4 regions of the Enterobacter sp. I4 genome follow, and region 2 is predicted to be linked to each of the others. Evidence: predicted binding sites of a transcription regulator. Region 2 holds the regulator's gene; each other region holds the start of a gene.

Region 1 (7,790 bases), 1.5 Mb from region 2:
GTAATTTCGCGCAGCTGCAAGGATTCTACCAGGCGAGTCTGAGCCGGGACCGTTTTCGCCACCACCATCAGGCCGGTGGTGTCTTTATCCAGACGGTGAACGATACCGGCGCGCGGTACGTCCGCAATTGGCGGATAATAATGGAGGAGTGCGTTCAGTACCGTACCATCAGGATTACCCGCTCCAGGGTGAACAACAAAGTCACGCGGCTTGTTGATGACCAGAATGTCGTCATCTTCATAGACGATGTTCAGGGGGATATCCTGCGGCTCGAAGCGGACTTCCTCTTCGATTTCAGCATTGATGGCGACAGCTTCCCCACCAAACACTTTCTCTTTTGGTTTGTCCCAGATCTTGCCGTTTACCAGCACACGCTGGTCAAGGATCCATTCTTTTATGCGTGAACGCGAATAATCAGGGAACAATTCGGCCAAAGCCTGATCTAAGCGTTGACCGAGCTGATTTTCGGAGACTGTTGCGGTGAGTTCTACTCGTTGTGCCATAAACTGCTTCTTCGTTTAACGTTGGGTTTTACGGCTTTGCCGTTTAATATAGTGTGCTATTGTAGCTGGTCTTAATCGGGAGCAGGAACTGAGTTTCTCCCGGACAAACATTTGAGGAAAGTCAAAACGTCATGACGCGCATGAAATATCTGGTGGCAGCGGCCACGTTGAGCCTGGCTTTGGTGGGCTGCTCCGGTTCGAATGAACAGGTCCCTGACAATCCGCCGAATGAAATCTATGCGACTGCACAACAAAAGTTGCAGGACGGTAACTGGAAACAGGCGATAACGCAACTGGAAGCGTTGGATAATCGCTATCCGTTTGGTCCGTATTCGCAGCAGGTACAGTTAGATCTTATCTATGCCTACTACAAAAATGCCGATCTGCCTTTGGCTCAGGCTACTATCGATCGTTTCATGCGTCTGAACCCTACCCATCCTAACATCGATTATGTGATGTACATGCGCGGCCTGACCAACATGGCGCTGGATGACAGCGCACTGCAGGGCTTCTTCGGGGTGGATCGTTCTGACCGTGACCCGCAGCACGCGCGTGATGCTTTCAATGACTTCTCAAAGCTGGTCCGTAGCTATCCGAACAGCCAGTACATTACCGATGCCACCAAGCGTCTGGTGTTCCTGAAAAATCGCCTGGCGAAATATGAATACTCCGTAGCGGAATACTACACCCGCCGTGGCGCATGGGTTGCCGTGGTTAACCGTGTGGAAGGCATGCTGCGTGATTATCCGGATACGCAGGCAACGCGTGATGGCCTGAAGCTGATGGAAAACGCCTATCGTGAAATGCAGATGACCGCTCAGGCTGACAAAGTCGCGAAAATCATCGCCGCGAACAGCAGCAACACCTGATCTCGCTTCAAAGCAAAACGGCAGCCCGATGGCTGCCGTTTTTGTATACATTCCAGACCTCAGCTGAAGCGGTTTAGCCTCAACACATCCTGTCAACTATGACCGTAAATTCTGGGTTCGACAAGGTAAATCTCGCCTCTTCCTGCCCTGCCTCACAAAAAAGATTCCCTGACAAAAACCGACAAAATAACGTGATCTAAATCACACATTTTGACATTAGGTCGGGTATGCTGGAATCACCAAGACGGAAAGACAAGAGGTAAAATTTATGACAATGAACATTACCAGTAAACAAATGGAAATTACTCCGGCAATCCGCCAGCACGTCGCAGACCGTCTCGCCAAACTGGATAAATGGCAAACACATTTGATTAATCCACATATCATCCTGTCCAAGGAGCCACAGGGTTTCGTCGCTGATGCAACTATCAATACTCCAAACGGCCATCTGGTCGCCAGCGCAAAACACGAGGATATGTACACCGCAATTAACGATTTGATCAACAAGCTGGAACGGCAGCTCAATAAAGTGCAACACAAAGGTGAAGCCCGTCGCGCCACAACATCGGTGAAAGACGCCAGCTTCGCGGAAGAAGTTGAAGAAGAGTAATCCTTTAAATTGAGTGTACCGACAACGCGCCTCCGGGCGCGTTTTTTATTGACAGGATTAAAACAGTACAGGTACTTTAACGATATCAATTTCAGGATGACCCCATGAAACAGACGCCGTTTTTCTTCGCATTCTTTTTTACCTTCCCCTGACCGGGAGGCGTTTCGTCGTGTGATAAAGAATGCGAAGACGAACAACAAGGCCTCCCCCACCGGGAGGCCTTTTTTTTGATAACGATAAAAGAGACAGGCAACACTATGACACCGGAAAACCCGCTACTGGATTTACGCGTAAAAATCAGCGCGCTTGACGAAAAATTACTGGCTCTGCTGGCTGAACGCCGTTCACTGGCCATTGAAGTGGGTAAAGCCAAGCTGGACTCCCATCGGCCGGTGCGCGATATCGATCGCGAGCGCGATTTACTGGAACGGTTGATTCAGCTCGGTAAAGCACATCATCTGGATGCTCACTACATTACTCGCCTGTTCCAGCTCATCATCGAAGATTCCGTTCTGACTCAGCAGGCCCTGCTCCAGCAGCATCTGAACAAAACCAACCCGCACTCTGCTCGTATTGCCTTTCTCGGCCCGAAAGGCTCCTATTCGCACCTGGCGGCGCGCCAGTACGCGGCCCGCCATTTCGAGGAGTTTATTGAGAGCGGCTGCGCGAAATTTGCTGATATTTTCAACCAGGTCGAAACCGGCCAGGCCGATTACGCCGTGGTGCCCATTGAGAACACCAGTTCCGGCGCCATCAACGATGTTTACGATCTGCTTCAGCATACCAGCCTGTCGCTGGTAGGCGAGTTGACTATTCCTATCGACCACTGCGTGCTGGTTTCCGGCTCAACCGATTTGCATCAGATCGAAACGGTTTACAGCCATCCGCAGCCGTTCCAGCAGTGCAGCCAGTTCCTGAACCGCTATCCGAACTGGAAAATTGAGTACACCGAAAGTACCTCGGCGGCGATGGAAAAAGTAGCGCAGGCAAACTCTCCTGCCGTCGCTGCACTCGGTAGCGAAGCGGGCGGCGCGCTGTATGGCCTGCAGGTGCTGGAGCGTAATCTGGCAAACCAGACTCAGAACATTACGCGTTTCATTGTTCTGGCCCGCAAGGCCATCAACGTGTCAGATCAGGTTCCGGCTAAAACTACCCTGCTGATGGCGACCGGCCAGCAGGCAGGGGCGCTGGTAGAAGCGCTGCTGGTACTGCGCAACCACAACCTGATCATGACGAAGCTGGAATCGCGCCCTATTCATGGCAATCCGTGGGAAGAGATGTTTTATCTCGACGTGCAGGCAAATCTGGAATCTGCATCCATGCAGAAAGCCCTGCGCGAACTGGGCGAGATCACCCGTTCGATGAAAGTGCTGGGCTGCTATCCGAGCGAAAACGTGGTCCCGGTTGACCCGGCTTAACGTTCGATAAAGCGGCTTTTCTTCATCCCTGCCACATTAACCGGCAGGGTGAAGATGGCGCCGGAAAGGGGATATTTCGCCAGCTCCTCCGCCTCCATATTTTCCCGCGTGGTGGTGATAAACAGCGTTTTCATATCGTCCCCGCCAAAGCAGACCATCGTCGGACAGCGTACCGGCAGCCGGTACTCTTCCAGCTGTTCTCCCTGCGGTGAAAATCGCGCTATCCGCCAGCCGTCAAACAGCGCGCTCCAGTAGCATCCTTCCTCATCCATTGCCGCACCGTCGGGTATCCCCTCCCCCTCGCTAAACCGGCGAAACGCTTCGCGCTTACCGGGTTCGCCAGACTCATCCAGCGGCGTACGGTAGATGACACCGTTTGGCGTGTCTGAGGTAAACATCCACTGCTCGTCCGGGCTAAACGCTAAGCCGTTATGCCCGTGAATGTCGCACTGGATCACCTTCGGCGTCAGATCGTTGTCGATACGCATCAGTATGGCGCCGTTATAATCTCCCGGTCCCCAGAACGTGCCCGCGTAAAAGCGCCCCTGCCGATCGGTTCCGCCATCGTTAAACCGCGCAAGCTGCGGGTTGGACGGGTTATCACATACCTTACGCTGGAGCAGGCCGTGTTTATCGGCCAGCCAGATAGCGTTACGCATCGCGACGATAAAGCCGCCGCGCTCACGCAGGGCAAAACACCCCACTTCTTCATGAAATGAGAGCACCGTATGCTCTGCGGTAGGCAGATGATAGCGATGGATCTCCCCTTCCAGAATATCCGCCCAGTAAAGCGCCTTCTCTTCTGCGCTCCACGTCGGGCATTCGGGCAGATGCCCGGTGTAGTTCAACAGCAGCTGCGGTTCAGCCATGACAGTTCCCCAAAATGAAAAAAGCCAGCATTGCTGGCTTTCAGTATATACATCATCGGATTACTGGCGACTGTCATTTGCCTGGCGCAACAGCGTGCGGCTTTCACTCTGGAAACGCGTGGCGTAATCGCCGAACCAGTGCTCCACCTTACGGAAGCTGTCGATAAAGGCCTGCTTGTCGCCGTGCTCCAGCAAGGTGATGGCTTCGCCAAAGCGCTGATAGTAGCGTTTGATCAGCGCCAGATTATTTTCAGACGACATGATAATGTCGGCATAAAGCTGCGGATCCTGCGCAAACAGACGCCCGACCATCGCCAGCTCCAGGCGGTAGATTGGCGAGGAAAGTGCCAGCAGTTGTTCAAGCTGAACATTTTCTTCCGCCAGATGCAGCCCATAGGCAAAGGTCGCAAAGTGGCGCAGCGCCTGAATGAAGGCCATGTTCTGGTCGTGCTCTACTGCGCTAATGCGGTGCAAGCGAGCGCCCCAGACCTGAATTTGTTCCAGGAACCACTGATAGGCTTCCGGCTGCCGTCCGTCACAGTAAACCACCACCTGCTTCGCCAGGCTGCCGCTGTCCGGGCCAAACATCGGGTGTAACCCAAGCACCGGGCCGGTATGCGCAGCCAGCATTGCCTGCAGCGGACCATTTTTAACGGAGGCCAGATCCACCAGAATGCAATCATCCGGTAAAGGAGGAAGCTTCCCGATGATCTGCTCCGTGACGTGGATCGGCACGCTGACGATAACCATTCCGGCATCTTTCATGAGTTCCGGGGCATGCTCCCAGTCCTCTTTTTCCAGAATGCGTACCTGGTAGCCAGAAAGCGTCAGCATTTTTTCAAACAGACGGCCCATCTGACCGCCGCCGCCGACGATAACCACCGGGCGCAGCGAAGGACAAAGGGTTTTGAAGCCCTTATCGTTTTCGCTGGAATAGGACTCGCGCATGACGCGACGCAGGACATCCTCAATCAAATCCGGAGAAACGCCCAGCGCCTGCGCCTCTTTGCGGCGGGAGGCGAGCATCGAGGCCTCGCGCTCCGGGACGTAAATCGGCAGGCCGTATTTGCTTTTAACCTCGCCGACCTCAGCCACCAGCGCCATGCGGCGTGCCAGTAGATCCAGCAGCGCCTTATCCACTTCATCTATTTGATCGCGTAATGCGGTCAATTCAGCAACCATAACTACCCTCTTAAGCCAGACGCGTCGCCAGCTGGCCGTTCAAATCTTTGTGGATCTCACGCAGCAGCGCATCGGTGGTTTCCCAGCTGATGCAGGCATCCGTTACGGAGACGCCGGGCTTCATCGCGCTGCGCGGCTGTTCCGATGACTGATTACCTTCATGAATGTTACTCTCAATCATCAAACCGATAATTGAACGGTTGCCATCTTTAATCTGTGCAATCACAGATTCTGCAACCGCAGGCTGGCGACGGTAATCTTTATTCGAATTGCCATGACTGCAATCTACCATCAGCGCCGGGCGCAGTCCCGCCTGTTCCATCTCTTTTTCACACTGCGCAACATCCGCCGGGCTGTAGTTTGGCGCTTTACCGCCGCGCAGGATCACATGTCCGTCCGGGTTACCCTGGGTTTGCAGCAGGCAAACCTGGCCCGCCTGGTTAATACCGACAAAACGGTGCGGCATGGCGGCCGCACGCATGGCGTTAATCGCCGTAGCGAGGCTACCGTCGGTGCCGTTTTTAAAACCAACCGGCATAGACAGGCCAGAGGCCATCTCGCGGTGGGTTTGTGATTCGGTTGTACGTGCACCAATCGCAGACCAGCTGAACAGGTCGCCGAGGTACTGCGGGCTGTTCGGATCCAGCGCTTCGGTTGCCAGCGGCAGCCCCATGCTCACCAGCTCCACCAGCAGGCGACGCGCAATCTTTAGCCCTGCCTCCACGTCAAACGAGCCATCCATGTGCGGATCGTTAATCAGCCCTTTCCAGCCAACCGTGGTGCGTGGCTTTTCAAAATAGACGCGCATCACCAGATAGAGGCTATCGCTGACCTCCTCCGCTAATGCTTTAAATCGACGTGCGTACTCAATGGCGGTTTCAGGATCGTGAATCGAGCAAGGGCCGCATACCACCAGCAGGCGCGGATCGCGACCCGCGATGATGTCAGAGATGGTCTGGCGCGAGTGCTCAATCTGCGCCTCCTGCGCAACGCTCAGCGGGAATTCTGCCTTCAGCTGATCCGGAGTAATTAAAACCTGTTCGTCAGTGATATGTACGTTGTTCAGCGCGTCTTTTTGCATGATTGCGATCCTGTAAAACTCGTTTGCGATAGTGGATGTCCTCAATGAGGTGGAACAACGATACCATAACAAGTAAAGATTTCAATCCAAAATACGTACACTTTAATTTACACAAAGCAAATAATTGCGAAAAACAGTGCGCACAATCGTAAATATAAAATTACACCCCTGGAGAGTTAAGCCAGGCTATGCTCAAAAAAAGGAGACACGCTATGCGTCCATTTGCTCTTGTGCTGCTGCTGATTTTATCGGGTTGTCAGATCGATCCTTATACATTCCAGCCCCACTGGACCAGCCCGGACTGGTTCAGCGCAGGTAAAGAAGACGCCATGAACGGCGTTCCGGTTAAAGATAACCAGACGCTGGCCGATAGTTTTAACGACCCGCAGGTGGATCGGGCTGAATATCTCCGAGGCTACGCCGACGGACGGAAAAAAATATGTGAAGAAGGCTTTATTCACGCCTGGGGATTAGCGGGAAAATCATTCCCTGCCAGCTGTGCCAACACGGAGAATGCTGCCAGGCTGCACGATTCATGGCAAACGGGAATGGATAAAAGCATGAGTTCCACCAGGCTTAATTGAGCCTATCTCAATTCTCCGGAATATAAGCACGCGTGAGATTTAGCTTAGGTCAACCCGGGGATATTTCTGACATAATGACGACTTTGACAAAAAATGGTATTCTGCCTGCAACTCTTAAGGACATCTATTTCCGGAGCAGTTTGGCGGACTCTGATGAGAAATGCATTCTTGATCGCTTTGCTCCGACTAACGCTGGCGCTAATGCTGCTCCTTATGGTGGGCCCTGTTGCCGCTGGCACGTTTACGGAAACGGATAAATCGGTACGTTCGATTGTTTCAGGTATTGTGAGCTATACCCGATGGCCCGCGCTGTCCGGCCAGCCTAAACTCTGCATCTATGCCTCTTCTCACTATACCCATGCGCTCAGCAGTGAAGATGAGCAAAACCCGTTGCCCTATGTCCCTGTCATTGTGCACAGCGACCGGGAAGCACTCACCGCAACGTGTGATGCCCTTTATTTCGGGACTGAATCCCCAGCTAAGCAGCTGGAATTAATAAGCGAATACCAGGGCCGGGCGTTACTCTTAATGTCAGAGCAAAATCCTGAATGCGTTATTGGTAGCGCATTTTGTCTGATTATAGAGCACAACCAGGTCAGGTTTTCCGTCAATCTAGATGCCCTAACGCGCAGTGGTGTCAGAGTCAATCCGGATGTATTAATGCTCGCACGGAA
Region 2 (7,790 bases):
ATAGCGGCGACATTTCGCCGCTATACTAAAACATCGTTTCTGTTCAAAAAGATAATCCAAACTGAGGAAATTATGCGCCTACTTCACACCATGCTGCGCGTTGGCGACCTGCAACGTTCCATCGATTTTTACACTAACGTTCTGGGCATGAAGCTGCTGCGCACCAGCGAAAACCCGGAATATAAATACTCCCTGGCGTTCGTGGGTTACGGTCCGGAGTCTGATGAAGCCGTCATTGAGCTGACGTACAACTGGGGCGTAGACAGCTACGAGCTGGGTACGGCTTACGGCCATATTGCGCTGGAAGTGGATAACGCGGCCGAAGCCTGCGAACGCATCCGCAGCAGCGGCGGTAACGTCACCCGTGAAGCGGGCCCGGTTAAAGGCGGCACCACCGTGATTGCCTTTGTTGAAGATCCGGACGGTTACAAAATCGAACTGATCGAAGCCAAAGACGCTGGTCGTGGTCTGGGCAACTGATCCCGCAGGGCGCACTATGCGCCCGTTGTTTTGCTGCATCGCCTCTCAAAATTTGCCATAATACGCACTGCTTTTTTCCCCTTGTAAGAGACCCTGATGTCCGATAATGCTCAATTTACCGGTCTGTGCGACCGTTTTCGTGGTTTTTATCCCGTTGTCATTGATGTTGAAACAGCCGGATTTAACGCTAAAACCGATGCGCTGCTTGAGATTGCCGCCATCACGCTGAAGATGGATGAACAGGGCTGGCTTGTACCGGACACCACGCTGCATTTCCACGTTGAACCCTTTGAAGGGGCAAACCTACAGCCGGAGGCGCTGGCCTTTAACGGTATCGATCCGACAAACCCGCTGCGCGGGGCGGTAAGTGAATACGAGGCGCTTCACGCCATTTTCAAAATGGTGCGCAAGGGCATGAAAGAGAGTGACTGTAGCCGCGCCATTATGGTCGCCCACAACGCCACGTTCGATCACAGCTTCACGATGGCCGCTGCGGAACGCGCCTCGCTGAAGCGTAACCCATTCCATCCGTTCGTCACGTTCGACACCGCCGCGCTGAGCGGCCTGGCGCTGGGCCAAACCGTGCTGTCCAAAGCCTGCATCACGGCGGGTATTGCGTTTGACGGCACCCAGGCGCATTCCGCGTTATACGACACCGAGCGTACGGCGGAGCTGTTCTGCGAGATCGTCAACCGCTGGAAGCGTCTGGGCGGCTGGCCCCTGCCGATGGGCGACAGCGAAGAGCAGGCATAAAAAAAGCGACCTCCTGAGGTCGCTTTTTTGTCCGCGCAGAAAACTTATTCTGCGTCCGGCTCTTCGGTTTTATACTTCGCCGCGGTCTCTTTGATCAGCTGCTGCAGTTCGCCGCGCTGATACATTTCAATCAGGATGTCGCATCCGCCAACCAGTTCACCGTCAACCCACAGCTGTGGGAAGGTAGGCCAGTTTGCGTATTTTGGCAGCTCAGCGCGAATGTCCGGGTTTTGCAGGATATCAACGTAAGCAAAACGCTCACCACAGGCAGACAGCGCCTGAACCGCTTGTGCGGAGAAGCCGCAGCTTGGCAGCTTCGGAGAACCTTTCATGTACAGGAGAATTGGGTTTTCAGCGATCTGGCGCTGAATTTTTTCAATAGTGGTGCTCATGTCTTGCTTCCTTTAACTTCTGTTACGGCATCAGTCTGACATTGTAGCGGGTCAGGCCGACATCGGAAAATAACATTTTTGTCACGTCTCATTATTTTATCTGCTATCGCGTAAAGATGCATTGCTAATGTCGTTTATCGCTGCCCGCAGCGCGGATTTGCTCAGGGAGCGAACAATTCTGCTACAGAACGATGAATTTTTTTGCACTTGCTAACGAAACAGCTTTTGAGAATGAAAAATGCTATTAACTTATTCTGATTTTTTGGATTAGAATCGACACGTTTTGTAAATCATACGCGGGTATTATTGATAGCCTGCATTCATCAGGGGACTGCCCAGTGGCGCGGATAACGAAAATCTCGATGACGCTCTGTGCTTTACTGTTTACCACACTCTCATTTGCGCCAGCGGCGAACGCCTCTGAACAGGCGCGACACTCTGCCGTACAAAAAACGCATCTGGCAAAAAACGCAGAAAAAAAGAAAAAAACCACCGGCAAAACCGTTAAAAAGAAATCCACCGCGAAAACGAAGAAGACTGCCTCCACCACATCAAAAACGCTCCGCTCCAGCACGCGCAACACCACCCGCACTGCCGCCAGATCCGCTTCCGAAAAATGCATCGTGCGCAAAGGCCATAAAACCAAATGCACAAAAGTGACGAAGCTGGCCGACGCGCATAAGGTTCGCATGCAGAAGGCGCAAAAAACGGCGATGAATAAGCTGATGGGGCAAATTGGTAAACCGTACCGCTGGGGCGGCACCTCCCCGCGCACCGGTTTTGACTGTAGCGGGCTGGTTTATTATGCCTATAAGGATCTGGTGAAATTCCGCATTCCGCGCACCGCAAACGAAATGTACCATCTGCGCGACGCCGCCCCGGTTAACCGTGGCGAACTGCAAAACGGCGACCTGGTGTTCTTCCGCACCCAGGGACGCGGCACGGCTGACCACGTTGGCGTGTACGTGGGTAACGGTAAGTTCATCCAGTCACCGCGCAGCGGCCGGGACATTCAGATCACCTCTCTCAGCGAAGATTACTGGGTGCGCCACTACGTGGGCGCGCGACGCGTCATGACGCCGAAAACCATCCGCTAAACCCTGCCCTGCCGCATCCGTGGCAGGGTAAGTTCCTCTTTTGCATACCCTTTCAATTTGCTATTCTGTCCATGTTGTCTGTAGGGTTATTGGCAACGTATAAAACTATAAGGAGAGAAGCAATGTCGTTCGAATTACCTGCACTACCGTATGCAAAAGACGCCCTGGCCCCGCACATTTCTGCGGAAACCCTGGAGTACCATTACGGCAAACATCACCAGACCTATGTCACCAACCTGAATAACCTGATCAAGGGCACCGATTTTGAAGGCAAAACGCTGGAAGAGATCGTGCGCAGCTCAGACGGTGGCGTATTCAACAACGCCGCTCAGGTGTGGAACCATACGTTCTACTGGCACTGCCTGGCACCCAATGCTGGCGGAGAGCCAGCCGGCGAGCTGGCCGAAGCCATTAACGCCGCATTCGGCAGCTTCGCCGAGTTCAAGGCGAAGTTTACCGACGCCGCGGTTAAAAACTTCGGCTCCGGCTGGACCTGGCTGGTGAAGGAGGCCGATGGAAAACTGGCTATCGTTTCCACCTCAAATGCAGGCACCCCGCTCACCACCAGCGCAACGCCGCTGATGACCGTGGACGTGTGGGAACACGCTTACTACATCGATTACCGTAACGCGCGTCCTAACTACCTGGAGCACTTCTGGGCACTGGTTAACTGGGAGTTTGTTGCGAAGAACTTCGCCGCGTAAGAGACACGCAGAAGGGGAGACCCTTCTGCGTTTTTGTTTATTCAGCGGTGCACGCTGCTTCAGGCTGTTTGCGACCGGACATCAGCACCAGCAGCAGGCCGAGTGCGGCAATGATTGCGCCCATCACCGGAACGAAGCTGTAGCCCAGCCCCCCGGAAATGACCGCCCCGCCGGCAGCCGCGCCCAGCGCATTGCCGAGGTTAAACGCACCGATATTGACCGAAGAAGAGAGCCCAGGAGCCTCGTGCGCGACGCGCATTACGCGCATCTGCAGCGGCGGTACCACGGCAAAAGTCGCTGCGCCCCACACCACCATGGCAATTGCGGCACCCACTTCGTTACGCGCCAGCCACGGGATCGCAATCATGATCGCAATCAGCAGGGTTAAGAAACCCTTCAGCGTCCCGCTGACGGAGCGGTCCGCCAGCTTCCCGCCAAGATAGTTACCGATGGAGAAGCCCACGCCAATCAGCACCAGCATCGCGGTAATAAATACCGGCGTCGCGTGGGTGATATCGTGCAGCACCGGGGAGATATAGGTGTAGAGCGTAAACATCGCCCCTGCTCCCAGCACCGTGGTGAGCAGCGCAGAAAGCACCTGAGGACGCATCAGCACAGCCAGCTCTTTACGCACTTCCGGACGCTCACCGGCGCTCCCTTTCGGCAGAGAGAAGAACAGCGCCACCATCGCAATTACGCCGAGCGCCGCGGTTGCGAGGAAAGACATACGCCAGCCGATCGTCTCACCCAGCCAGGTGGCTGCGGGCACGCCGCCGATATTGGCGATGGTCAGCCCCATAAACATAGTGGCCACCGCGCTGGCCTGCTTATGTTTTGGCACCACGCTGGCGGCCACAACCGATCCCAGCCCGAAGAACGCGCCGTGGTTAAGGCTGGTCAAAATGCGTGAGAGCATCAGGGTGGTGTAATCCGGTGAAATCGCGGAAAGCACGTTCCCCAGGGTGAAAATCGCCATCAGGAAAATCAGCGCATTGCGGCGCGCGCGGTGCGAAAGCAGCAGCGTCATCAGCGGCGCCCCTACCATCACGCCAACCGCGTAGGCGCTGATTAACATACCGGCCGCAGGGATTGAGACGTCCACGCCCCGGGCTATAACAGGCAATAACCCCATTGGGGAAAACTCAGTGGTGCCAATCCCAAAAGCGCCAATCGCCAGGGCCAGCAGTGGAAAATTGATTTTCATGAATGAACTCCGGAAACCGTGCCATAACGCGACACAGAATTAAGAAGTCAAAAGCATGACATCAATCACAAAAAATGAGAAGTTAACATTTTGGCAAAAGATTTTTGCCGGAGGGGTAACAATCGCACAAAGCGAGGGAGAAAGCTCTCCCCCGTCTGAATCAGTGCAGCGCAGCGGTTAAACCACCCGCAACGATAAGAGCAAGAACAACAATGGTGGTAAACAGCGAAAACTTAAGATCGGTACTCATCAATTTTTCTCCTTTTATTCACCCTACGAAAAGTGAGCCTGCTCATTTTTACACAGTTCAGGTCAAAAATCTTCCAGGATTTAAGCGGATATCCACTTTACCTCTTCCCCTTTTCATCAAGATAGGACAAAATTCCACGCTAAATTTATTAGCGTACCGGCCATTGACCCCCTCCTGACGTCCTGTGTCGTTTTCCCGGCGTGTCGCAACTCAAGATTGCGTAATAAGGGTGAGAGAAGGCAAACGTTTACCTTCAAGTTTTTCAGGAGCTTAGGATATGGTCTGGAGTGACATTTAATGGCAACAATTAAAGACGTAGCAAAACGCGCAAACGTTTCCACTACAACCGTATCACATGTTATTAACAAAACGCGTTTCGTCGCAGAAGAGACGCGTAATGCCGTGTGGGCAGCGATCAAAGAACTGCACTACTCGCCGAGTGCCGTTGCGCGCAGCCTGAAGGTTAATCACACGAAATCGATTGGCCTGCTGGCTACCAGCAGTGAAGCGGCCTACTTTGCTGAAATCATCGAAGCCGTTGAGAAAAACTGCTTCCAGAAAGGCTACACCCTGATTCTGGGCAACGCGTGGAACAACATTGAGAAACAGCGCGCTTACCTGTCGATGATGGCGCAAAAGCGCGTGGACGGCCTGCTGGTGATGTGTTCTGAATACCCTGAGTCGGTCCTTTCCATGCTGGAAGAGTATCGCCACATTCCAATGGTGGTGATGGACTGGGGCGAAGCGCGCGCCGATTTCACCGATTCGGTGATTGATAACGCCTTCGAAGGCGGTTACATGGCGGGTCGTTACCTGGTGGAACGCGGTCACCGCGAAATTGGCGTGATCCCGGGCCCGCTGGAGCGCAACACCGGCGCTGGCCGCCTGGCCGGTTTTATGAAGGCGATGGAAGAAGCGATGATCGTCGTGCCGGAAAACTGGATCGTGCAGGGCGACTTCGAGCCGGAGTCCGGCTACCGCGCCATGCAGCAGATCGTTTCCCAGCAGCATCGCCCTACCGCGGTGTTCTGCGGCGGCGACATCATGGCGATGGGCGCGCTCTGTGCGGCGGACGAGCTGGGCCTGCGCGTGCCGCAGGACATTTCGGTGATCGGCTATGATAACGTGCGCAACGCCCGCTTCTTCACCCCGGCGCTGACCACCATTCACCAGCCGAAAGACTCTCTGGGTGAAACGGCCTTCAATATGCTGATGGACAGGATCGTCAACAAGCGTGAACAGTCCCAGTCCATTGAAGTCCACCCGCGCCTGATTGAACGCCGCTCCGTTGCGGACGGCCCGTTCCGCGACTACCGTCGTTAATCATTTCTCGGGGCCAGCTACGCTGGTCCCCGTAACCACTCCCGGTTCAGCGTTTCGCTGTCTCCCAGATAATCCAGCAGCCAGGCCATCGCGGGCGATACGTCATTTTGCTGCCAGGTCAGACAGCAGGCTGCGTCCGGGAAGGGATTTTCCAGCGTCAGGGCCACCCACTCCCCCGTGTCGATGCGCGGACGCGCAACGTGTACCGGCACCATCCCAACGCACAGCCCCGCGCTCAGGCAGGTGGCTGACGACTCCCAGTCCGGCGCGACTACCCGGCGCTGATTGTCCAGCAGCCAGGTAATGCGCTTGGGCAGCGAACGGGAGGTATCCTCCAGCACCAGCGACGGCCAGTTGCGTAACGTGTCGTCACTCAGCGGCCCCTCCATCGCCGCCAGCGGGTGATCGCGCGCCACGACGCAAGTCCAGCTCAGCATGCCCATGTCGCGAAACGCATAGCGCCCGCCAACCGGGATGGCCTGCGTGGCGCCTATCGCCATCTCTGCCCGGCCGTCCGCCAGCGCATCCCAGACCCCGTTGAACACTTCCTGCGAAACGCGCAGCTCAACGTCGGAAAAATGGCGATAAAAATCGACGATCATCTGCCGGGTACGCTCCGGCTTAACGATGTTATCCACCGCAATGGAAAGGTGTCCGCGCCAGCCGTTAGCGATCTGCTGGCACTGCTCGCGGGTGATCTGCATTTTTTTGATAACAGACCGCCCTTCTTTCAAAAACCACGCCCCGGCGGGCGTCAGTTCAACGTCGCGATGGCGCCGCTCGAACAGCGGGACCGCGAGCCACTCTTCCAGCTGCCGCACCGTATAGCTGATTGCCGAGGGAACGCGGTGCAGCTCCTGCGCGGCACCGGTAAAGCTGCCGTTACGGGCCACGGCATCGACCACTTCAAGGGAATAATCTGACCACATTTTCTGCCTGCAAAATTTTTGAATGCACTCGCCAAATATTAGCGTTTCACAAGCCGCTTTGCACTCCCTACACTCTGCGGCAACGTACACCTGCCTCCTCAGGAGAATAAATAGTGCAACCCAGGAAAGGATTTTTAGTCTGGCTCGGCGGCTTAAGCGTGCTGGGCTTTCTGGCGACCGACATGTATCTGCCCGCGTTCGCCGCGATGCAGGAAGATTTGCAAACCCCTGCCGCCGCCATCAGCGCCAGCCTGAGCCTGTTCCTCGCAGGCTTCGCTTTTGCGCAGCTGCTATGGGGACCGCTGTCGGATCGTTTTGGCCGTAAGCCCGTTCTGTTGCTGGGGCTGGCGATATTTGCCGTTGGCTGTCTGGGCATGCTGTGGGTTCGCGATGCCGCCTGGCTACTGGCGCTGCGCTTCATTCAGGCAGTCGGGGTCTGCGCCGCAGCGGTCACGTGGCAGGCGCTGGTTACCGACTATTATCCGGCCTCGCGCACTAACCGTATTTTCGCCACCATTATGCCGCTGGTTGGCCTGTCGCCGGCGCTCGCCCCGCTGCTGGGCAGCTGGATCCTGGCACACTTCGACTGGCAGGCCATTTTCGCCACGCTGTTCGCCATCACGCTGGTGCTGATGCTGCCCGCGTTTGCGCTTAAGCC
Region 3 (7,790 bases), on a different contig from region 2:
CCTGCGCGCCGCTTTGCAGGAACACGTCCGGCTCCTGCTCCAGCAGGCCGAGCACGGAAGAGAGCTTACGCAGATGAGACGCCAGCGCATTGGCCGCTGCCATGTCCTCTGACTTCAGGCGGTTCACCTCACGCGCCATGTCGAACAGCACCGAGTAGGCTTCCGGCGTGTTGAAGTCGTCGTTCATAACCTCAATGAAGCGGGCTTCGAACGCCTCGCCGCCTGCGGCCGGAACAGACCGGTCGGTGCCGCGCAGGGCGGTGTACAGACGTTCCAGCGCAGAGCGCGCCTGCTTCAGGTTCTCTTCGCTGTAGTTCAGCTGGCTGCGGTAGTGGCCGGACATCAGGAAGTAGCGCACGGTTTCCGCGTCGTAATACTTCAGCACGTCACGCACGGTGAAGAAGTTGCCCAGCGATTTAGACATCTTCTCGCGATCCACCATCACCATCCCGGAGTGCATCCAGTAGTTCACGTACTCGCCGCCGTGCGCGCAGGTAGACTGCGCGATTTCGTTTTCGTGGTGCGGGAACATCAGATCCGAACCGCCGCCGTGAATGTCGAAATGGTTACCCAGCTGTTTGCAGTTCATCGCTGAACACTCAATGTGCCAGCCCGGACGGCCTTCGCCCCACGGGGATGGCCAGCTTGGTTCGCCCTCTTTGGACATCTTCCACAGCACGAAGTCCATCGGGTTTCGCTTCACGTCAACCACGTCGACGCGCGCCCCGGCCTGGAGCTGCTCCAGATCCTGGCGGGAAAGCGCACCGTAGGTTGGATCCGTCGGCACCGAGAACATGACGTCGCCGTTGTCCGCCACATAGGCGTGACCGCGCGCGATCAGCTTTTCGGTGATCTCGATAATTTCATGGATGTGGTGGGTTGCACGCGGCTCGCTGTCCGGGCGCAGAATATTTAAGGCGTCAAAGTCCTTGTGCATTTCAGCGATCATGCGATCCACCAGCGCCACAAAGCTTTCTCCATTTTCATTAGCGCGCTTAATGATCTTGTCGTCGATGTCGGTGATGTTGCGCACATACTTCAGGTTATAGCCCAGGAAGCGCAGGTAGCGTGACACCACATCGAACGCGACAAAGGTACGGCCATGGCCGATATGACAGAGATCGTAAACCGTAATACCACACACGTACATGCCGACTTCCCCGGCATGGATAGGTTTAAATTCCTCTTTTTGGCGCGTCATTGTATTAAAGATTTTTAACATCGAAGATTCCATGTAAACACGTGTGTGGATTGTTTGTTCCTTATAATACCCATAATTGGGAGCACGGTCAGCACACAATGCAAGGTGATCGTGTCCTGTGGTTATGCTATAACAAGCCCCTATATGTGACCCGAGCACGGGTCGACGCACCACAATAACGGAACAGGATGCAAAAATGGTTACTTTCCACACTAATCATGGCGATATCGTAATCAAAACCTTTGATGACAAAGCGCCTGAAACAGTTAAAAACTTCCTGGACTACTGCCGCGAAGGTTTCTACAACAACACTATCTTCCACCGTGTGATCAACGGCTTTATGATCCAGGGCGGCGGTTTCGAGCCTGGCATGCGCCAGAAAGAGACCAAAGAAGCGATCAAAAACGAAGCGAACAACGGCCTGAAAAACACCCGTGGTACGCTGGCAATGGCCCGTACTCAGGCCCCGCACTCTGCAACCGCACAGTTCTTCATTAACGTGGCGGACAACGACTTCCTGAACTTCTCTGGCGAAAGCCTGCAGGGCTGGGGCTACTGCGTGTTCGCAGAAGTGGTTGAAGGAATGGACGTGGTCGACAAGATCAAAGCCGTTTCTACTGGCCGCAGCGGCATGCACCAGGACGTTCCTAAAGAAGACGTTGTGATCACAAGCGTGACCGTCAGCGAGTAATTCGTGGCGACACTCTTTATTGCGGATCTGCATCTGCAAACGGAAGAACCGGCGATAACCGCCGGTTTTCTGCGTTTTTTACGCGGTGAAGCGAAAAGCGCCGACGCGCTGTACATTCTGGGCGACCTGTTTGAAGCCTGGATCGGCGACGACGATCCGAACCCGCTGCACCGTGAAATGGCAGCCGCCATCAAAGCGCTGGTTGATAACGGTGTCCCCTGCTATTTCATTCACGGCAACCGTGATTTTCTGATCGGCAAGCGCTATGCCCGCGAGAGCGGCATGCTGCTGCTGCCGGAAGAACAGGTGCTCGACCTCTATGGCCGCAAGGTGTTGATCATGCACGGCGACACGCTTTGCACCGACGATACCGGCTATCTGGCGTTTCGCGCCAGGGTCCACACCCCGTGGATCCAAAAACTGTTTCTCACTCTGCCGCTCTTTATCCGCAGCCGCATCGCCGCCAGAATGCGCGCGGGCAGCAAAGCCGCCAACAGCAGTAAGTCGATGACCATCATGGACGTTAACCCGCAGGCGGTGGTTAGCGTGATGGAGAAGCATCGCGTCCAGTGGCTGATCCACGGTCATACCCATCGCCCCGACGTGCACTCCCTTGTCGCCAACGGCGAGCCCGCCCATCGCGTGGTTTTAGGCGCGTGGCACAGCGAAGGATCAATGGTAAAAGTGACGCCGGAAGGTGTGGAGCTGATCTCCTTCCCGTTTTAACGGCTTCTCGTCTTTTCGCCCATTTCTCAACCACGCAACCGTTTTCCTTGCCGGTATTACATGCTATTCTCTGTGCCCTCGAAAGCAGTGTGTTCCGCACCACAGGAGTTTTAAGACGCATGTCTTCCCGCAATAATCCGGCGCGTGTCGCCATCGTGATGGGGTCCAAAAGCGACTGGGCTACCATGCAGTTCGCCGCCGAAATCTTTGAAATCCTGAATGTTCCGCACCACGTTGAAGTGGTTTCCGCACACCGCACGCCGGACAAACTGTTCAGCTTCGCCGAAAGCGCCGAAGAGAACGGTTACGAGGTGATCGTTGCCGGTGCGGGCGGCGCAGCACATCTGCCGGGCATGATTGCCGCTAAAACGCTGGTGCCGGTACTGGGTGTGCCGGTACAGAGCGCCGCATTAAGCGGAGTCGACAGCCTCTATTCTATCGTCCAGATGCCGCGCGGCATTCCCGTCGGCACGCTGGCAATTGGCAAAGCGGGTGCGGCAAACGCCGCGCTGCTGGCGGCGCAGATCCTTGCCACCCACGATAAAGACCTCCACCAGCGCCTGGCGGACTGGCGTAAAGCCCAGACCGATGAGGTGCTGGATAACCCGGATCCGCGGGGTGCGGCATGAAGCAGGTTTGCGTTCTCGGTAACGGTCAGCTTGGCCGTATGCTGCGCCAGGCCGGTGAACCGCTGGGTATTTCCGTCTGGCCGGTCGGACTGGATGCCGAACCGGAAGCCGTGCCGTTTCATCAGAGCGTGATCACCGCCGAGATTGAACGCTGGCCGGAAACCGCCCTGACGCGTGAACTGGCGCGCCATAACGCCTTTGTAAACCGCGACGTGTTCCCGATCGTTGCCGACCGCCTGACGCAAAAGCAGCTTTTCGACAAGCTCGGGCTGGCAACCGCGCCGTGGCAGTTGCTGTCCGATAAAAGCGAGTGGAGCGACGTCTTCGCGATGCTGGGCGAGCTGGCGATTGTGAAGCGTCGCGTCGGCGGCTACGACGGTCGCGGGCAGTGGCGTCTGCGCGCGCACGAAACCGCAGAGCTGCCGGATGACTGCTACGGCGAGTGCATCGTTGAGCAGGGCATTAACTTCAGCGGCGAAGTGTCGCTGGTTGGCGCGCGCGGCCACGACGGCCGTACGGTGTTTTATCCCCTCACGCACAACCTGCATCAGGACGGCATTCTGCGCACCAGCGTCGTCTTCCCGCAGGCCAATGCTGACCAGCAGGCGCAGGCGGAGGAGATGCTTTCAGCCATCATGCACGAGCTGGGCTACGTGGGCGTTATGGCGATGGAGTGTTTCGTCACGCCGTCGGGTCTGCTGATTAACGAACTGGCCCCGCGCGTACATAACAGCGGCCACTGGACGCAAAACGGCGCCTCCATCAGCCAGTTTGAGCTGCACCTGCGCGCCATTACCGACCTGCCCCTGCCGCAGCCGGTGGTAACCAGCCCGTCGGTGATGATCAACCTGATCGGCACCGATCTGAACTACGACTGGCTGAAGCTGCCGCTGGTGCACCTGCACTGGTACGACAAAGAGGTTCGCGCGGGCCGTAAGGTGGGTCACCTCAACCTGAACGACACCGATACCGATCGCCTGAGCGCCACCCTGGAAGCGATCGTCCCTCTGCTGCCGCCAGAGTACGCGAGCGGCATTGTCTGGGCACAATCAAAGCTCAGGTAAGCCCTATCTGCGCCGGGGAGTTGACCTTCCCCTTCCCCGGCGTACAATTCCCGCCCATTGCTGCTCAGTTTTCTTCTGGAATCACCATGAACGATGGAACGGACTATCGCGCGATCCTCGCGTCTGATACCCCATTAATCGACGTTCGCGCGCCGATCGAATTTGCCCAGGGTGCGATGCCTGGCGCACTCAACCTGCCCTTAATGAACGACGACGAGCGCGCCGCCGTCGGCACCTGCTACAAGCGTCAGGGTCCCGACGCCGCGCTGGCGCTCGGCCATAGCCTGGTAAACGGCGAAACGCGTGAGGCGCGGATCGGCGCCTGGCGCGAAGCCTGCCTTGCTCAACCTGAGGGCTACCTGTGCTGCGCGCGCGGCGGCCAGCGCTCGCATATTTCACAGGCCTGGCTGAAGGAGGCGGGTATCGACTATCCGCTGATCCGCGGCGGCTATAAGGCCCTGCGTCAGACGGCGATTCAGGCCACCGCCGAGCAGTCGCAAAAGCCGATGGTGCTTATCGGCGGCTGCACCGGAAACGGAAAAACGCTGCTGGTGAAGCAGCATGCGCAGGGTGTCGATCTGGAAGGGCTGGCACACCACCGCGGCTCATCGTTTGGCCGCACGCTCACGCCGCAGCTTTCACAGGCGAGCTTCGAGAATCACCTTGCCGTCGAGCTGCTGAAAAAAGATGCCGCGCGCTGGGTGCTGGAGGATGAAGGCCGGATGATTGGCTCTAACCACCTGCCGGAATGCCTGCGCGACCGCATGGCTGAAGCCCCTATCGTGGTGGTCGAAGACCCGTTTGAGATCCGTCTTGAGCGCCTGCGCGAGGAGTATTTCGACCACATGTGGGCGGATTTTTCTGCCGCCTACGGTGAAGAAGCGGGCTGGAAAGAGTACGGTGAGTATCTGCACCACGGCCTGTTCGCCATTCGCCGCCGGCTCGGGCTGCAGCGCTTCGCGGAGTTTACGGCGCTGCTGGACGCTGCCCTAGCCGAGCAGCAGCGTACCGGCAGCACTGACGCGCACTTCAGCTGGCTTGTGCCGCTCCTGAACGACTATTACGATCCGATGTACGGCTATCAGCTGGAGAAAAAGGCGGAGAAGATTGTCTATCGTGGGACGTATGGCGAGGTCGCTGACTGGCTTAATCGCTAAAAGACGGCAACCACGTTGCCGCTTTAAGCGTTTGTTCCCTCTCCCCGTGGGAGAGGGCCAGGGTGAGGACATCAGGCCGCACCCTGTGGTTCAACCTTAGAAGTCGTAACGCAGACGCACCAGGTTCATATCGCCCAGGTTGTCGGTGCTGGACGTGAACACGTGTTCGTAATCCACGCGGAAACCGTAGTCCAGCTGGAAGCTGATGCCCACGCCGTTGTCGGTGCGCTGGTAGTTACGGCCGTTCACGTACTCAATGCGGTCGCCCATGAAGTACGGCTGGATGGATTTCACCGCGTACTGACCGACCGGGAATTTATAGCCGGCAAAGTATTCAATACCCCATGCGTCACCGGCGAAGTAGTCGTTAACCGACACTTTTTTGGTGGTCATAAAGTTCTGATACCAGCCGCCGCCCGCGGAGAAGGTCCAGTTATCCGGCGTCCAGCTCAGCGCGGTACCGAGGATATTCTGGTCGTAGGTTTTGCTGTCGCCGTTGTCCGGGTTACGCATGTCGGCACGGGTGTAGTTCCACGCGGCGCCCCAGGTCAGATCGGTGGTCAGGTGGTAATCGATACCCAGTGAACCGCCGCCTTTACGCTTGTAGCGCAGGCCGTTGCCCGGCAGGTATTCGCTGTCCTCGAACAGGTAAGAGGCATAGATATCTGCATCGCCGACGGTTTTCTTGTATTTCAGCATCTGACGTGAACGATAAGAGCCGTCGTAGTCGCCGTTGATCCCGTTACCCGGTGCCTGACCGATCATGTCGTAGTCCCAGATATCGGTTTTTGCGCCCACCACGTCATAGTACACGCTGTTCTGCTGGCCGAAGGTCAGCGTACCCCAGGTGTCGCTTTTCAGGCCGGTATAGAGCATGCGGCGAGAGGTGTCGTGCGCGCCGTCGGCGTAGTGATTATCCCAGTTAAACTGCGCCGGAATGTTCACACCCAGCTCGTAGTAGGTGATCCAGCTGATGTCATCAAACAGGTAGTAGTCCGCTGCGAAACGGAAGCGGGTGCCGCCGTCAAAGCCGTTACGCTTGTAGCTGTTTTTGCCGTCATCGCCGGTCATGTTCTGGAACTGTGGACGGATACTGCCGCCAACGGTGAAGTTCAGTCGGCTCAGCGGGTTACCCGCCTGCGGATCCTGTTTCAGAATGGTGATTTCCGCCTGAGATGCGAAAGAAGCCAATGCCACTGCTGCGCCGATCGTTGTCGCCAGCGCTGTTTTTCTTATAGTCATTATTTTTCCTTGATAGACACGCTGCTAAATATTTAGCTGGTGAATATTAACCGGAAATATTCGCACTGTGTGGGCGGGTTTTTAATGTTTTGTGCTACTAAACGTAGGGTGATTAACGATTTGTGCCGTTAAAGGGTTACGCACCAGCACATAAGCCGGCGCGTAACCATCACGAGGGTAAACTAGCTCACAAACTGGCGGAACAGCGCTTTTCCTTTTAACAGGCGCGTACCGAGCCAGCCGCCGCACAGGGACAGCAGAACGGCGCCGCAGACAGGGAGCGTGAGCCACAGCCGCCAGTCAGGCTCCCACGGGAAGTCGAACACTTTCGACTGGAGCACCGCCAGCGCAGTTTCCGCGCCGATGGCCGCCACCAGGCCCGCCACCAGCCCAAGCAGGGCAAACTCGCTCCAGAGCGTGGCGCGCAGCAGTCGCTTGCCCGCGCCCAGCGTGCGGTAGACCACCAGCTCCTGGTGACGCTGACGCATGCCGACCTGCACCTGCGCCAGCAGCAACAGCACGCCGCAGATCGTCACCAGCACCACCATCACCTCCAGCGCTCGGCTCACCTGCTCCAGCACCTGCCCGACCTGCCTGAGGATCGCGCCGATATCCAGCAGGCTCACCGTCGGAAACTCCCGGTTGAGCTGCGTCAGCATGCCGTTGCCGTTTTCCCAGCGGAAGCTGGTCAGCCAGCTCTGCGGCTGCCCGTCCAGCGCGCCCGGCGGGAAGATGAAGAAGAAGTTAGGCCGCAGGCTTTCCCAGTCGACCTTGCGCAGGCTGGTAACCCTGGCGCTGAAGTCCTGCGTGTCGCCGGTAAAGGTCACGGTATCCCCCAGCTTCACGTTCAGGCGCGTCGCCAGCCCCTCCTCCATTGAGACTTCTCCCGCTTCAGGCGGCCAGCTGCCGGCGACAATCGGGTTGTGGTCCGGCCGCTTCGCCTGCCAGGTCAGGTTCAGCTCGCGGTTGAGCGACTCATCTTTATTTCCCTCCGTCGACTGGCCGTTGATCTGCGTCAGCCGGGCACGCACGATCGGGTAGAACGACTCGGGAATAATGTGATGCTCGGACAGGAAGCCC
Region 4 (7,790 bases), 1.4 Mb from region 2:
GCGATAGATGTTGATTTTAATCGCCAGCACGTTCGGGTCGAACGACGCCTGCCGCAGCAGTTCCAGCACGTGTTCAAAGGTGTGGTACGGATAGTAGAGCAGCACATCGCGCTCGCGGATGGCGTCGAACCCGTTGCGGAACTTATCGAACCAGATATGGCGCAGCCGCGGCAGCGGTTTGTTTACCAGATTGGCTTTGCCGACGTTCGGGAAGCCGATGAAATCTTTAAAGTTGTGGTAACGCCCGCCGGGAATAATGGAGTCGTAGCGGGAGATGGTCAGCTTGTCGCGCAGCATTTCGACCATCGCATCCGGCATATCGCGCTGATAGACAAAGCGCACCGGCTCTGCCGTGAGGCGCTGCTTGAGGCTGGAGGACATCAGCTCCATCAGGCTGGCTTCCATCTCATGAACCAGATCGTACTCGGCGTCGCGGGTCATCTTCATCGAGTAGGCGTTTAGCGCGTCGTAATCGAAGAAGCCTTTGAAGATATCGTCCAGGCAGTAGCGCAGGATGTTATCGAGCAAAATCATCGGCTTGCGTCTGCGCGGGGTTTCCGGCGGCAGGTTCACAAAGCGCGGGACTTTATCAGACGGTATCTCCAGCAGCGCGTAGCTAATATTCTCACCGCGAATGATTTCCACGGCCAGATAGGTGTAATCATCCTTCAGGAACTGCACCAGATCGGTTTCACGGTTGATCAGAATCGGGGTGATGTGCTGGCGCAGATAATGTTTGAAATAGTGGCGCAGCCAGTTTTGCTGGTTCGCGGAAAGCTGACGTTCGTTAATCAGGAAGATTTGGTTACGCGCCATTTCCAGCAGCAGCTCGTTATAGAGGCCATCAAATTCCTGATCGGCTTTCATTACGCGAGACTGGATTTTGCCCAGCAGGTGGCGCGAATGCGAGTTTAAGCCCTGTTCTTCGCTGATGATGATTCTGCGCTTCAGTTCAGCAAAACGAACCTTATAGAATTCATCCAGATTGTTGGAATAGATGCCTAAAAAGCGCATACGCTCAATCAGCGGGTTGCTTTTATCGGCCGCTTCCTGAAGTACACGTTCGTTGAATGCTAACCAGCTTAGCTCTTTCTCGATGTATAACTTTTCCTGACCCATTACAGCTCACACTCCAGTTCAATCACAGGACGTGGTAAATCCGTCTCGTCCTTATTATGGCGAGCATTTCCACGATATGTCCAACAGTGCCAGAAAAGTATGACAGTTATTTTTTTGTTGGGGATTTTAGAGGGTTGGAGAAGGGGATATCGGGTAACGCCGCGTGCAGGTCGGGTGAGCGCGGCACCACCCGACACGATAAACTACTCTTCGGCCGCATAGCCCTGCGGGGGCAGCTTAACGCCGTCCAGCCAGGCTGCACCGTCGCGCATTGCCAGACGCCCGTCAACAAACCAGCTTACCACCAGCGGGTAAATGGCGTGTTCCTGCGTCTGCACGCGTTCGGTTACGTCATCTTCGCTGTCGCCCTCGAAGACCGGCACTTTCGCCTGCAAAATCACCGGGCCACCGTCCAGCTCGTCGGTGACGAAATGCACGGAGGTACCATGTTCCTCGTCGCCGTTTTCCAGAACCTGACGATGGGTGTACAGGCCGGGATATTTTGGCAGCAGGGAAGGGTGGATATTGAGCAGACGACCGGCGTAGCGTTCAACGAACGCCGGGCTCAGGATACGCATGTACCCGGCCAGCACCACCACGTCGGGCGCGTAGGCGTCAATCTCCTGCATCAGCTCGCGGTCAAATGCCTCGCGGCCGGCAAACTGGCTGGCTTCCAGCGCGTGCGCCGGGATATTCGCTTCCCGCGCACGCTCAAGGCCGAACGCATCGGCCTTGTTGCTGAATACTGCCCGAATGGTGCCATTGATTTTCTTCTGCCTGCAGGCGTCAATAATTGCCTGCAAATTGCTTCCGTTACCGGAAATGAGCACCACGATGTTTTTCATTCAATGACCACACGCTGTTCGGAATCGGAGGCTTTAATCGTACCGATTTTCCACGCGTTTTCACCTTTTTCAGTCAGCAGCTTAACCGCTTTATCCGCTTCGCTGGCCGGCAGGGCGATAACCATGCCCACGCCGCAGTTAAAGGTGCGGTACATTTCGTGAGAGCTTACGTTGCCTGCGGTTTGCAGCCAGTTGAAGACGGACGGCCACTGCCATGAAGATTCGTCGATTACCGCCTGGGTATTGTCCGGCAGCACGCGCGGAATGTTTTCCCAGAAGCCGCCGCCGGTCAGATGGGCGATAGCGTGAACGTCAACGTTCGCGATCAGGTCCAGCACGTTTTTCACGTAGATGCGGGTCGGGGCCAGCAGGTGATCGGCCAGCGGTTTGCCGTCCAGCTCGGTGGTCAGCGGGTCACAGCCGCTCACTTCGAGGATTTTACGCACCAGGGAATAGCCGTTGGAGTGCGGACCGCTGGAGGCCAGCGCAACCAGCACATCGCCGTCGGCCACTTTGCTGCCGTCGATAATTTCTGATTTTTCTACCACGCCGACGCAGAAGCCCGCGACGTCATAATCTTCACCGTGATACATGCCCGGCATTTCCGCGGTTTCGCCGCCGACCAGCGCACAGCCTGACTGCAGGCAGCCTTCGGCGATGCCGCTAATCACGCTGGCTGCGGTATCCACGTCCAGTTTGCCGGTCGCGTAGTAATCCAGGAAGAACAGCGGCTCGGCGCCCTGTACCACCAGGTCGTTGACGCACATTGCCACCAGATCGATACCGATCGTGTCGTGACGCTTAAGATCCATCGCCAGGCGCAGTTTAGTACCCACACCATCCGTACCCGAGACCAGCACAGGTTCACGATATTTTTGCGGCAGCGCGCACAGTGCGCCGAATCCACCCAGGCCACCCATCACTTCCGGGCGGCGGGTTTTTTTCACCACACCTTTGATTCGGTCAACCAGCGCATTACCTGCGTCAATATCAACACCGGCATCTTTGTAGCTGAGAGAAGTTTTGTTGGTCACGGCTTAAATCCCCACGCGATTGCATAGCTAGTAAGAAAAATCGGCGCAATTCTAACAGTCCAGGCAAACGTTTGCGAGCCTATTCTCGGCGCGGGGATCTTTTTTTCACTCTCGCCCGTGCGGGCCGACAAACATGACTCTGTTCACGAAAATGAAACCGGTTTCGGCGAACTGCTTGCAACCGTTATCCCCTTTGCACATCATCGAAATGAAACCGGTTTCTGTAACTGTTTTTGCAGAAAATAACGCAGAATGAGGGAAAGCGAATGTCAGGATTTAAAGCAGGTTTTCTGTGGGGTGGGGCCGTTGCGGCGCATCAGCTTGAAGGCGGCTGGAAAGAGGGCGGCAAGGGCGTGAGCGTTGCCGACGTCATGACGGCGGGGGCCCACGGGGTGCCGCGTGAAATCACCAACGGCGTGCTGGAGGGGAAAAATTACCCTAACCACGAAGCCATCGACTTTTACCACCGCTATAAAGAAGACGTCAAACTCTTTGCCGAGATGGGGTTCAAATGCTTCCGCACCTCTATCGCCTGGACGCGTATCTTCCCGAAAGGCGACGAGCTGGAGCCGAACGAAGCGGGCCTCAAATTCTATGACGATCTGTTCGACGAGTGCCTGAAGCACGGTATCGAACCGGTGATCACGCTTTCCCACTTCGAGATGCCTTTCCACCTGGTGACGGAATACGGCGGCTGGCGCAACCGTAAGCTTATCGACTTCTTTGTCCGCTTCGCGACGGTCGTTTTTGAGCGCTACCAGCATAAGGTGAAGTACTGGATGACCTTTAACGAGATCAACAACCAGGCCAACTTCCACGAGGACTTCGCGCCGTTTACCAATTCCGGGCTGAAATACGCACCGGGTGAAGATCGCGAGCCGGTCATGTTCCAGGCGGCGCACTATGAGCTGGTGGCCAGCGCTCTGGCGGTGAAGGCGGGGCGCGAGATCAACCCGTCGCTGCAAATCGGCTGCATGATTGCCATGTGTCCAATCTATCCGCTGACCTGCGCCCCGGACGACATGATGATGGCGATGAACGCCATGCATCGCCGCTACTGGTTCACCGACGTCCACGTGCGCGGCAAATATCCGCAGCACCTGCTGAACTACTTTGAACGTCGCGGCTTCGCGCTGGACATCACCGAAGAGGATAAAGCAGCGCTGGCCCAGGGCTGCGTGGACTACATCGGCTTCAGCTATTACATGTCCTTCGCCACCAAAGCGACGGCGGATAATCCGGAGCTGGATTACGACGAGAGCAAGAGCCTGGTTTCCAACCCGTACGTGCAGAAATCCGACTGGGGCTGGCAGATCGATCCGGTTGGGCTGCGCTACTCCCTCAACTGGTTCTGGGATCACTACCAGCTGCCGCTGTTCATCGTTGAGAATGGCTTTGGCGCGATTGACGTGCAGGAGAGCGACGGCACGGTGAACGACCAGTACCGCATTGATTATCTCTCCGCGCACATCCGCGAGATGAAAAAAGCGGTGGTGGAAGATGGCGTGGATCTGATGGGTTACACCCCGTGGGGCTGTATCGATCTCGTTTCTGCCGGCACCGGTGAAATGAAGAAACGCTACGGCTTTATCTTTGTTGATAAAGATAACGAAGGTAACGGCACGCTGAACCGCAGCAGGAAGAAGTCGTTTGACTGGTACAAGCGGGTGATTGCCAGCAACGGGGAACAGCTATAATTGCCGGGTGGCGCTGCGCTTGCCGGGCCTGCGGGGTTTCCAGGCCGGGGAAGCGTTAGCGCCACCCGGCAGAACCTCGCACCAAAGCCGGAGCCTTGTCTCCGGTTTTTTTATGCGTTAATCATTTTGATTGATATACGTCAAGCAAGATGGGTATGGCGCAATCCGAAAAAAGCGGTATAATCCCGCGATTTTTTTGCGGATGCCACCTCAGAGGAGAAAGAGAATGAAGATTGTGGAAGTGAAACACCCACTCGTTAAACACAAGTTGGGCCTGATGCGTGAGCATGACATCAGCACGAAGCGTTTTCGCGAACTGGCTTCTGAAGTGGGCAGCCTCCTGACCTACGAAGCAACCTCCGATCTGGAAACGGAAAAAGTGACCATCGAAGGCTGGAACGGCCCGGTACAGGTTGAGCAGATCAAAGGTAAAAAAATTACCGTTGTGCCGATCCTCCGTGCGGGTCTGGGCATGATGGAAGGCGTGCTGGAGCACGTGCCAAGCGCGCGTATCAGCGTGGTAGGTATCTATCGTGACGAAGAGACCCTTGAGCCAGTCCCGTACTTCCAGAAGCTGGTTTCCAACATCGACGAGCGTATGGCGCTGGTGGTTGACCCGATGCTGGCGACCGGTGGTTCCATGATCGCCACCATCGACCTGCTGAAAAAAGCAGGATGCAGCAGCATCAAGGTGCTGGTTCTGGTCGCGGCGCCGGAAGGTATCGCGGCGCTGGAAAAAGCGCACCCGGACGTTGAACTCTATACCGCATCCGTCGACCAGGGGCTGAACGAGCACGGGTACATCATCCCGGGGCTTGGCGATGCCGGCGATAAGATTTTTGGTACTAAATAATCGAATAACGATAAAGAAGCCGACTTTGATAGTCGGCTTTTTTTTGAATAAAAACCCATAACAATGACACTCAGAGGAAAACACTATGACGCGCCGTGCTATCGGGGTGAGTGAAAGACCGCCGCTTTTACAGACAATCCCGCTTAGTTTGCAGCACCTGTTCGCCATGTTTGGCGCAACCGTGCTGGTGCCAATCCTGTTTCACATTAACCCGGCTACCGTGCTGCTGTTCAACGGCATCGGAACGCTGCTTTACCTCTTCATCTGTAAAGGCAAAATCCCGGCATATCTCGGGTCGAGCTTTGCCTTTATCTCCCCGGTACTGCTGCTGTTGCCGCTGGGTTATGAGGTCGCCCTGGGCGGCTTTATCATGTGTGGGGTGCTGTTCTGCCTGGTGTCCTTCATTGTGAAGAAAGCGGGTACCGGCTGGCTGGACGTGATGTTCCCGCCTGCGGCGATGGGCGCAATCGTTGCCGTCATCGGCCTGGAGCTGGCGGGCGTGGCGGCGAACATGGCCGGCCTGCTGCCGGCGGACGGTCAGTCGCCTGACACCAAAACCATCATCATCTCGCTGGTGACGCTCGGCGTGACGGTGTTTGGTTCCGTGCTGTTCCGCGGCTTTATGGCAATTATCCCGATCCTGATCGGCGTGCTGGCGGGCTATGCGCTCTCCTTCGTAATGGGCGTTGTGGATACCACCCCCATTGCCGAGGCGCACTGGTTCGCGCTGCCAACCTTCTATACCCCGCGCTTCGAATGGTTTGCTATCTTCACCATTCTGCCTGCCGCGCTGGTGGTGATTGCCGAGCACGTCGGCCACCTGGTGGTGACCGCGAACATCGTTAAGCGCGATCTGATCCGCGACCCGGGCCTGCACCGCTCCATGTTTGCGAACGGTTTTTCCACCATTATCTCCGGTTTCTTCGGCTCCACGCCAAACACCACGTACGGTGAGAACATCGGCGTGATGGCAATTACCCGCGTTTACAGCACCTGGGTTATCGGCGGCGCGGCGATCATCGCCATTCTGCTCTCCTGCGTCGGCAAGCTGGCGGCGGCGATCCAGATCATCCCCGTCCCGGTGATGGGCGGCGTGTCTCTGCTGCTTTACGGGGTGATCGGTGCCTCCGGTATTCGCGTGCTGATTGAATCCAAAGTGGATTACAGCAAGGCGCAAAACCTGATCCTGACCTCCGTCATCCTGATTATCGGCGTGAGCGGCGCCAAGGTACACATCGGTGCGGCCGAGCTGAAGGGCATGGCGCTGGCGACCATCGTGGGCGTCGGCCTGAGCCTGATTTTCAAGCTGATCTCGGTGATCCGCCCGGAAGAGGTGGTGCTGGACGCTGACGAAAGCGAAAAAGCGCCACGCTGATCGTAAAGCCGGGCGACGGATCGCCCGGTTCTCTCCTTGCAGGTTCCGTGTTAAACTCCATTCCGATTTTATGTAAGATCTCTGGTTGAGGTATTTCTGAACGGACCGGCACAGCTCTCTCTGCCACTTTATCTCCCTGACGACGAAACTTTTGCAAGTTTCTGGCCGGGTGATAACCCCTCTTTACTGGCTGCACTGCAAAACGTGCTGCGCCAGGAACACAGCGGATACATCTATATCTGGTCACGCGAGGGCGCGGGGCGCAGCCATCTGCTGCATGCGGCCTGTGCTGAACTCTCCGCGCGCGGTGACGCGGTAGGCTACGTGCCGCTGGATAAACGTACCTGGTTTGTGCCTGAGGTGCTCGAGGGCATGGAACATCTCTCCCTGGTCTGCATCGATAATATCGAATGCGTGGCGGGGGACGAGCCGTGGGAAATGGCGATCTTTAACCTCTACAACCGTATTCTGGAGTCGGGCAAAACCCGGCTGCTGATCACCGGGGATCGCCCGCCGCGCCAGCTTAATCTTGGGCTGCCGGATCTGGCGTCTCGCCTGGACTGGGGGCAAATCTACAAGCTCCAGCCGCTGTCGGATGAAGACAAGCTCCAGGCGCTTCAGCTGCGCGCAAGGCTGCGCGGCTTCGAGCTGCCGGAGGACGTGGGGCGTTTCCTGCTGAAGCGGCTGGATCGCGAAATGCGCACGCTGTTCGATACGCTCGATCAGCTCGATCGCGCCTCCATTACCGCCCAGCGCAAGCTGACTATTCCGTTTGTGAAAGATATTCTCAAGCTCTAGCTGCGCCGGGCCTGAGCTCTTCCATCAGGTGCTCCACCAGTAGCGGAATCGGCCTTCCCGACGCCACGC

The links. The regulator PurR, encoded in region 2, represses purine synthesis genes. The targets are predictions, from matches to a motif close to CANGCAAACGTTTGCNTG.
Region 1: a site for PurR is predicted at 1,526-1,543, ahead of raiA (ribosome-associated translation inhibitor RaiA). Genes of this name have one in related genera too.
Region 3: a site for PurR is predicted at 2,650-2,667, ahead of purE (5-(carboxyamino)imidazole ribonucleotide mutase). Genes of this name have one in related genera too.
Region 4: a site for PurR is predicted at 3,059-3,076, ahead of purM (phosphoribosylformylglycinamidine cyclo-ligase). Genes of this name have one in related genera too.

Annotation. Positions count from the first base shown of each region.
Region 1 covers NZ_JALBUO010000001.1:967,372-975,161, reverse strand. The annotation lists gene rluD (23S rRNA pseudouridine(1911/1915/1917) synthase RluD) at 1-503, opposite strand, end outside; gene bamD (outer membrane protein assembly factor BamD) at 635-1,372, shown strand; gene raiA (ribosome-associated translation inhibitor RaiA) at 1,641-1,982, shown strand; Phe leader region at 2,086-2,211, shown strand; gene pheL (pheA operon leader peptide PheL) at 2,087-2,134, shown strand; gene pheA (bifunctional chorismate mutase/prephenate dehydratase) at 2,240-3,400, shown strand; gene MOQ06_RS04640 (SMP-30/gluconolactonase/LRE family protein) at 3,397-4,269, opposite strand; gene tyrA (bifunctional chorismate mutase/prephenate dehydrogenase) at 4,330-5,451, opposite strand; gene aroF (3-deoxy-7-phosphoheptulonate synthase AroF) at 5,462-6,532, opposite strand; gene MOQ06_RS04625 (DUF2799 domain-containing protein) at 6,745-7,116, shown strand; gene MOQ06_RS04620 (YfiR family protein) at 7,270-7,790, shown strand, end outside.
Region 2 covers NZ_JALBUO010000001.1:2,496,637-2,504,426, forward strand. The annotation lists gene gloA (lactoylglutathione lyase) at 73-480, shown strand; gene rnt (ribonuclease T) at 577-1,233, shown strand; gene grxD (monothiol glutaredoxin 4) at 1,278-1,625, opposite strand; gene MOQ06_RS11835 (C40 family peptidase) at 1,964-2,722, shown strand; gene sodB (superoxide dismutase [Fe]) at 2,845-3,426, shown strand; gene MOQ06_RS11845 (MFS transporter) at 3,464-4,630, opposite strand; gene MOQ06_RS11850 (YnhF family membrane protein) at 4,791-4,880, opposite strand; gene purR (HTH-type transcriptional repressor PurR) at 5,178-6,203, shown strand; gene punR (DNA-binding transcriptional activator PunR) at 6,221-7,132, opposite strand; gene punC (purine nucleoside transporter PunC) at 7,246-7,790, shown strand, end outside.
Region 3 covers NZ_JALBUO010000002.1:47,489-55,278, forward strand. The annotation lists gene cysS (cysteine--tRNA ligase) at 1-1,222, opposite strand, end outside; gene ppiB (peptidylprolyl isomerase B) at 1,398-1,892, shown strand; gene lpxH (UDP-2,3-diacylglucosamine diphosphatase) at 1,896-2,618, shown strand; gene purE (5-(carboxyamino)imidazole ribonucleotide mutase) at 2,738-3,247, shown strand; gene purK (5-(carboxyamino)imidazole ribonucleotide synthase) at 3,244-4,311, shown strand; gene mnmH (tRNA 2-selenouridine(34) synthase MnmH) at 4,398-5,468, shown strand; gene MOQ06_RS12595 (porin) at 5,565-6,710, opposite strand; gene ybbP (putative ABC transporter permease subunit YbbP) at 6,893-7,790, opposite strand, start outside.
Region 4 covers NZ_JALBUO010000001.1:1,108,882-1,116,671, forward strand. The annotation lists gene ppk1 (polyphosphate kinase 1) at 1-1,119, opposite strand, end outside; gene purN (phosphoribosylglycinamide formyltransferase) at 1,323-1,964, opposite strand; gene purM (phosphoribosylformylglycinamidine cyclo-ligase) at 1,961-2,998, opposite strand; gene MOQ06_RS05260 (6-phospho-beta-glucosidase) at 3,265-4,695, shown strand; gene upp (uracil phosphoribosyltransferase) at 4,922-5,548, shown strand; gene uraA (uracil permease) at 5,634-6,923, shown strand; gene MOQ06_RS05275 (DnaA inactivator Hda) at 7,020-7,721, shown strand; gene MOQ06_RS05280 (leucyl aminopeptidase family protein) at 7,711-7,790, opposite strand, start outside.